DNA from 2 places in the Klenkia sp. AC732 genome. Region 2 is predicted to be linked to the other one. Evidence: riboswitches for the same ligand, from Rfam matches in the RefSeq annotation. Region 2 holds a riboswitch; the other holds the start of a gene.

Region 1 (3,185 bases), on a different contig from region 2:
CGCTCACCGGGGTCGCGCTGGGCTGCCTGCTGGGTGGCGAGTCACTGACCGGCCGGCAGGTCGTGGGCGCGGCGCTCGTCGTCGGCGGCATCGCCCTCGGCCAGCCGGCGGTGACCCGGGCGCTGCGCCGTCGGACACGCCCGCCGGTGCGAGGGGACGCGCGGACCGGCCGCACGCCCCCTCACCCGTCGTCCCCCGGTCAGACCGCCGGGCCGCCGCACCCGGCGCCGCGGGCGACGGCGGTCAGGTCCGCGCCGGCCAGCCCGGCGACCGGGCGCGGGTCGCTCACGGGCTGCCAGCGGCCCTCGACCACGGCGTAGTCCACCGCCGGCCCGTCGGCGACGAACCGGGCGACGGCGGTCACCAGCCGGGCGACGTCGTCACCGGTGGTGCCCACCCCGACACTGGCCCGCAGCGCCCCCTCGGGGACGCCGAGCCGGGCCAGCAGCGGGTGCGCGCAGAACCGCCCGTCCCGCACGCCGATGCCGTGCTCGGCGGACAGGTACGCCGCGACCAGGCCCGGGTCGGCGCCCGCGACGGTGAAGCCGACGACGCCGGTGGGCTCCACCGAGTCCGACCAGATGCGCAGCAGCCGCACGCCGTCCACGGCGTCCAGCCCCTCGACGAGCTGCTCGCGGAGGGCCCGCTCGTGCTCCTCGAGCTCGCCGGGGGCCAGCGCGGCGAGCGCGTCGCAGGCGGCGGCGAGGGCGACGGCGCCCAGGACGTTGGGCGACCCGCCCTCGTGCCGGTGCGGGGCGGCCACCCAGCCGGCCGACTCGACCGTGACCTCGGTGACGGCTCCCCCACCGGCCAGGTGCGGGCGGCCGGTGTCCAGCCAGTCCCGCCGCCCGACCAGGGCGCCGACGCCGAAGGGTGCGTAGGCCTTGTGCCCGGAGAAGGCAACCCAGTCCGCACCGGAGTCGGCGAGGGAGAACCGGCGGTGCGGGACGGACTGGGCGCCGTCGACGACCACCCGGGCACCCGCGGCGTGCGCCAGCGCGACGACGTCTGCCAACGGCAGCGACTCCCCGGTGACGTTGGAGGCGCCGGTGACGGCGACCAGGGCGTAGGACCGGGCGGCCAGCGCCTCGCCCAGCGCCCGCAGGGTGTCGGCCACGGTGGGCCGGGTGGGCAGCACGGTGCAGGCGCCGCCGCCGGACCGCTCGCGCTGCTGCCACGGCAGCAGGTCGGCGTGGTGCTCGCAGTCCAGCACCAGCACCGCGCCACCGGCGGGCAGGCAGCCGGCGAGCAGTCCCAGGCCGTCGGTGGTGTTGCGGGTCAGCACGCAGACGTCGTCCGGGCGGGCGCCGACGAAGGCCGCGACGGTGTCCCGCGCCGACTCGTACAGGGCCGTGGAGACCTGGGAGAGGTGGCCGGCGCCGCGGTGCACGCTGGCGTAGAGCGGCAGCGCCTCGGCCACTCGGGCGGCGACCGCGGCCAGTGCCGGGGCACTCGCGGCGACGTCGAGGTTGGCGTACTGCGCGGTGCCGCCGGTGACCAGCGGCACGCGGGTGTCGGCGCCGACGGCGGGCAGCAGGGCGGGGACGGGACGGCAGGCGAGGGTCGTGGACATGCTCGGACTCCTGGTGGGTCAGGGCCCGCACGCGAGGCGGGACCGGCGCTTGCGGCTGCGCTGCGCAGCCGCCGGGTCGTCACCCGGAGCACCCCATCGCGGTGGAAGGGTTGCCGACCAGCGAGCCGGGGCTTCGCGCTGGTACTCGTGACCTGGTCCCAGCCTGGCAGACCCCCGGGCTACCCGTCAATCCCGATCGACGTGGTGGAGAACAGACGGCACGGGCCGGACAGCCCCGCGAGGAGCTGCCCGGCCCGGGGCCGTGCGGGTCAGAACGCGGGGATGACCGCGCCGTCGTACTCGTCGAGGATGAACTGGCGCACCTCGTCGGAGTGCAGCAGCTCCTCCAGGGTCTGGATCCGCTCGTCGGACTCGTCACCGGCGCGCACGACCACCAGGTTGGCGTTGGGGTTGCCCTCGGCCTCCTCCAGCGCGAGGGCGTCCTGCGCCGGGGACAGGTCGGCGTCGATGGCGTAGTTGCCGTTGATCACCGCGATGTCGACGTCGGCCAGCGAGCGGGGCACCTGGGCCGCCTCGACCTCGGAGATCTCCAGGTCCAGCGGGCTGCTCTCCACGTCCAGCGAGGTGGGGGCGGCGTCACCGGTGTCGGCCAGCACGACCAGGTCGTTGGCCTCCAGCAGCCGCAGCGCGCGGGCGGCGTTGGTGGGGTCGTTCGGGATCGCCACGGTCGCGCCCTGCTCCAGCTGCGACAGGTCGGTCAGCGACTGCGAGTAGATGCCCAGCGGCTCGACGTGCACCGGCTCCAGGGCGGTGAAGTCGTAGCCCGCGGTCGACTCCTGCTCCTCCAGGTAGGGCACGGTCTGGAAGAAGTTGGCGTCCAACGAGCCGTCGTCCAGCGCGACGTTGGGCTGCACGTAGTCGGTGAACTCGACGACGTCGAGGTCCAGCCCGGCGTCCTCGGCCAGGTTCTCCTCCACGAAGCGCAGGATCTCCGCGTGCGGGACCGGCGAGGCACCGACGCGCAGCGGCTCGTCGGCGCCGGACAGCTCGGCGTCCCCACCGCCGCAGGCAGCGAGGACCGCGGTGGTGGTGAGGGCGGACAGGGTCAGGGCGAGGCGACGCACGAGGTTCTCCATGGGGTGGTCAGCGACGCGCCAGTCGGCGCGCCCAGGTGTCGCCGCCGAACTGCAGCGCCTGGACGACGACGAGCAGCAGGGCGACGGTGAGCAGGGTGATGTCGGTGCGGAACTGCTGGTAGCCGAACCGGATGGCGAAGTCGCCCAGGCCGCCGCCGCCGATGGCGCCGGCCATGGCCGAGTAGCTGATCAGCGCGACGACGGTGACGGTGACGCCGGCGACCAGCGAGGGCAGCGCTTCGGGCAGCAGCACGGTGCGGACGACGTCCCGGCGGCGGGCGCCCATCGCCAGGGCCGCCTCGACCTTGCCGTGCGCGACCTCGCGCAGGCTGGTCTCGACCAGCCGGGCCAGGAACGGGACGGCGCCGATGGTCAGCGGGACGATCGCGGCGGTGGAGCCGATGGTGGTGCCGACCAGGCCACGGGTCAGCGGGGCGACCAGCACCAGCAGGATGATGAACGGCAGCGAGCGCCCCAGGTTGACGACCAGGCCGAGGACCCGGTGCAGCACCGGG
Region 2 (3,185 bases):
TGACCAGGCTGCGCACGTCGCCGATGTTGGCGACGTGGCTGTGCAGCTCCAGGGCCTCGACGAACGCCTTGCCGGCGGCGACGCCCCCGACGATCTCGAACGCCAGCACGGCGCCGGTCCCCTTGGGGGCGTACTTCTTGCCGGCCGCGTGCCAGGGGGAGGACGGCAGCCCGGCGTAGTGCACGGACTCCACCTCGTCCCGGGCCTCGAGCCACTCCGCGACCCGCTGGGCGTTGGCCACGTGCCGGTCCAGGCGCAGCGACAGGGTCTCGATGCCCTGCACCACCAGGAAGGCGTTGAACGGCGAGATGGCCGGGCCGAGGTCGCGCAGCAGCTGCACCCGGGCCTTGAGCGCGAACGCCGGGGCGCCGAGGTCGGCGTAGACCACGCCGTTGTACGTCGGGTCCGGGGTGGTGAACATGGGGTGCCTGCCCCCGGTCCAGTCGAAGTTGCCGCTGTCGACGATCACGCCGGCCACGGCGGTGCCGTGCCCGCCCAGGTACTTCGTCGCCGAGTGGACGACGACGTCGGCACCGAACTCGATGGGCCGGATCAGGTACGGGGTGGCGATCGTGTTGTCCACGATCAGCGGCACGCCGTTGCGGTGCGCGACCTCGCTGACCGCGGAGATGTCCAGGACGTCGCCCTTGGGGTTGCCGATCGTCTCGGCGTAGAAGGCGCGGGTGTTGTCCTGCACGAGGGCCTGCCAGGCCTGCGGGTCGTCGGGGTCCTCGACGAAGGACACCGTCACGCCCAGCTTGGGCAGCGAGTGGTGCAGCAGGTTGTACGTGCCGCCGTACAGCGACGCCGAGGCCACGACGTGGTCCCCGGCCTCGGCCAGGTTGAGGATCGCCAGGGTCTCCGCGGCCTGCCCGGAGGAGACGGCGAGGGCGGCGACACCGCCCTCCAGCGACGCGACGCGCTGCTCCAGCGCGTCCTGCGTCGGGTTCATGATGCGGGTGTAGATGTTGCCCATCTCGGCGAGGGCGAACAGGTCCGCGGCGTGCTGGCTGTCGCGGAACTGGTAGCTGGTCGTCGCGTAGATGGGCAGCGCGCGGGCGCCGGTGGTGGGGTCGGGGCTCGCTCCGGCGTGGATCTGCCGGGTCTCGAAGCTCCAGCCGCTGGGGTCGGTCATGCGCCACGTCCTCCTGGTGATCGGGAGGGCCCGGGCGTACGGGCACTCCGTCGCTTGCGCGGACGGCGGGCGCCGTCCACACCGGCTCTTCCCCTGGAGCACCGCAGACGGAGTAGCGGTTGCCGGGCAGCCAGCCAGGTGCTTGTCGCTGCCTCTCGTGAGCCGTGACGATCGTAGGACGACCCGGCGGCCCGCGTCACCCTGGGTCAGGCGGGGACGGCCGCCGTGCCCCCGGCCAGCAGCGCGTACCGGCCGCCGCGGGCGACCAGTTCGTCGTGGCTGCCCTGCTCGAGCACCCGCCCGGCGTCGAGCACCGCGATGGTGTCGGCGTCCCGGACGGTGGACAGCCGGTGGGCGATGGTGATCGTCGTCCGGCCGCGGGCGACCTCGTCGAGGGCGGCCTGCACGGCGCGCTCGGTCTCGTTGTCCAGCGCGCTGGTGGCCTCGTCGAGCACCAGCACCCGCGGGTCGCGCAGCAGTGTGCGGGCGATGGCCAGCCGCTGCTTCTCCCCGCCGGAGAACCGGTGGCCGCGGGCGCCGACCATGGTGTCGTAGCCGTCGGGCAGCGCGGCGATGACCTGGTGCACCTGGGCGCGCCGGGCGGCCTGCTCGATGTCGGCGTCGGTGGCGTCGGGCTTCGCGTAGCGCAGGTTCTCCCGGATCGTGGTGTGCAGCAGGTAGGTCTCCTGGCTGACCACGCCGACCACCCGGGCCAGCTCGGCCAGCGACAGGTCGCGGACGTCGACGCCGTCGATGGTCACCCGGCCGGTGGTGACGTCGTTGAGCCGGGACACCAGCGAGGCCAGCGTCGACTTGCCCGAGCCGGTCTCGCCGACCAGGGCCAGCGTGCTGCCGGCCGGGACGACCAGGTCGACGTCGGTGAGGGCGGCGCGGGCGCCGTCGTAGGAGAACCCGACGTGCTCGAGGCGGACCTCGCCGCGCACGTGCGGCAGGGCGACGGGCTCGGCCGGGTCGTCGATGTCCACCGGTAGGTCCAGGTACTCGAAGACCCGGCTGAACAGCGCCATCGAGGTGATCAGCTGACCGCCGACGTCCAGCAGGCCCATCAGCGGGCGGAACAGGGTCCCCTGCAGGGCGGTGAAGGCGACCAGCGTGCCGATCGTCATGCCACCCGACGTCGCGGGCAGGCCGGCGACGAGGTAGATCAGCGCCGGGATCCCGGCGAACACGATGCTCATCGAGGCCATCCGCCAGCGGCCGGCCAGCTGGGAGCGGACCTCGAGGGCCACCAGCTCCTCCGACGTGCGGGCGAAGCGCTGGGACTGCGCCGGGCCGGTGCCCAGGGTCTTGCCGAGCTGGACGCCGGAGATCGACAGCCCCTCCTCGACCTGGGTCTGCATGTCCGCCATCCGGCGCTGGCGCTCGCCGGTGACCTCGCGGCGCATCAGCGCGACCTTGCGGGTCAGCCAGATCGCCGGCGGCAGCACGACGAGGGACAGCAGGGACAGCCGCCAGCTCAGCGCGGCCATGGCGACCACGGTGCCGACGACGGTGGTGGCGTTGGAGGCCAGGCTGGTGGCGGTCGAGGTGACCACCGACTGCATGGAGCCGATGTCGTTGGTCAGCCGGGACTGCACCTCACCGCCGCGGGTGCGGGTGAAGAAGCCCAGCGACTGGCGCTGCAGGTGCGTGAAGACCGACGTCCGCAGGCCGTGCATGACCTTCTGGCCGACGGTGGTGGACAGCCAGGTCTGGACGACGCCGAGCAGTGCGGTGGACGCGGCGACGGCGACCATGCCGGCCACGGCCCAGGCGAGCAGCCGGACGTCGGCGTGCGGGAGCGCGTCGTCGATGACGGTGCGGACCAGGAAGGGGGTGGCCAGGGCGATCAGCGAGCTGAGCACGATCAGCGCCATGACGGTGCCCACCTGGAGCCGGTGGGGGGCGAAGAGCGCCAGCACGCGTCGCAGGGACACGGGGGAGCGCTCGAGCTGGGTCTCGTCTGCCGGGTCGGGCCGGCCCTCGGGGCGTGGCATCCACGTCCCCCTCTCTGTCGGTGGAACGATGCTGAGGTTACCTCACGGTGAGG

The links. Region 2 has a riboswitch for S-adenosylmethionine ahead of AC0IVP_RS10690 (bifunctional o-acetylhomoserine/o-acetylserine sulfhydrylase). Riboswitches for the same ligand answer to the same signal wherever they lie in the genome.
Region 1: another riboswitch for S-adenosylmethionine. It lies ahead of AC0IVP_RS12175 (aminotransferase class V-fold PLP-dependent enzyme); the one in region 2 lies ahead of AC0IVP_RS10690 (bifunctional o-acetylhomoserine/o-acetylserine sulfhydrylase).

What each region holds. Positions count from the first base shown of each region.
Region 1 covers NZ_CEEDOS010000022.1:5,800-8,984, forward strand. Annotated here, with positions in the region: partial or broken gene AC0IVP_RS12170 (DMT family transporter) at 1-86, shown strand, start outside; gene AC0IVP_RS12175 (aminotransferase class V-fold PLP-dependent enzyme) at 200-1,573, opposite strand; SAM riboswitch class IV at 1,614-1,726, opposite strand; gene AC0IVP_RS12180 (MetQ/NlpA family ABC transporter substrate-binding protein) at 1,843-2,658, opposite strand; gene AC0IVP_RS12185 (methionine ABC transporter permease) at 2,678-3,185, opposite strand, start outside.
Region 2 covers NZ_CEEDOS010000018.1:59,165-62,349, reverse strand. Annotated here, with positions in the region: gene AC0IVP_RS10690 (bifunctional o-acetylhomoserine/o-acetylserine sulfhydrylase) at 1-1,135, opposite strand, end outside; SAM riboswitch class IV at 1,181-1,298, opposite strand; gene AC0IVP_RS10685 (ABC transporter ATP-binding protein) at 1,342-3,132, opposite strand.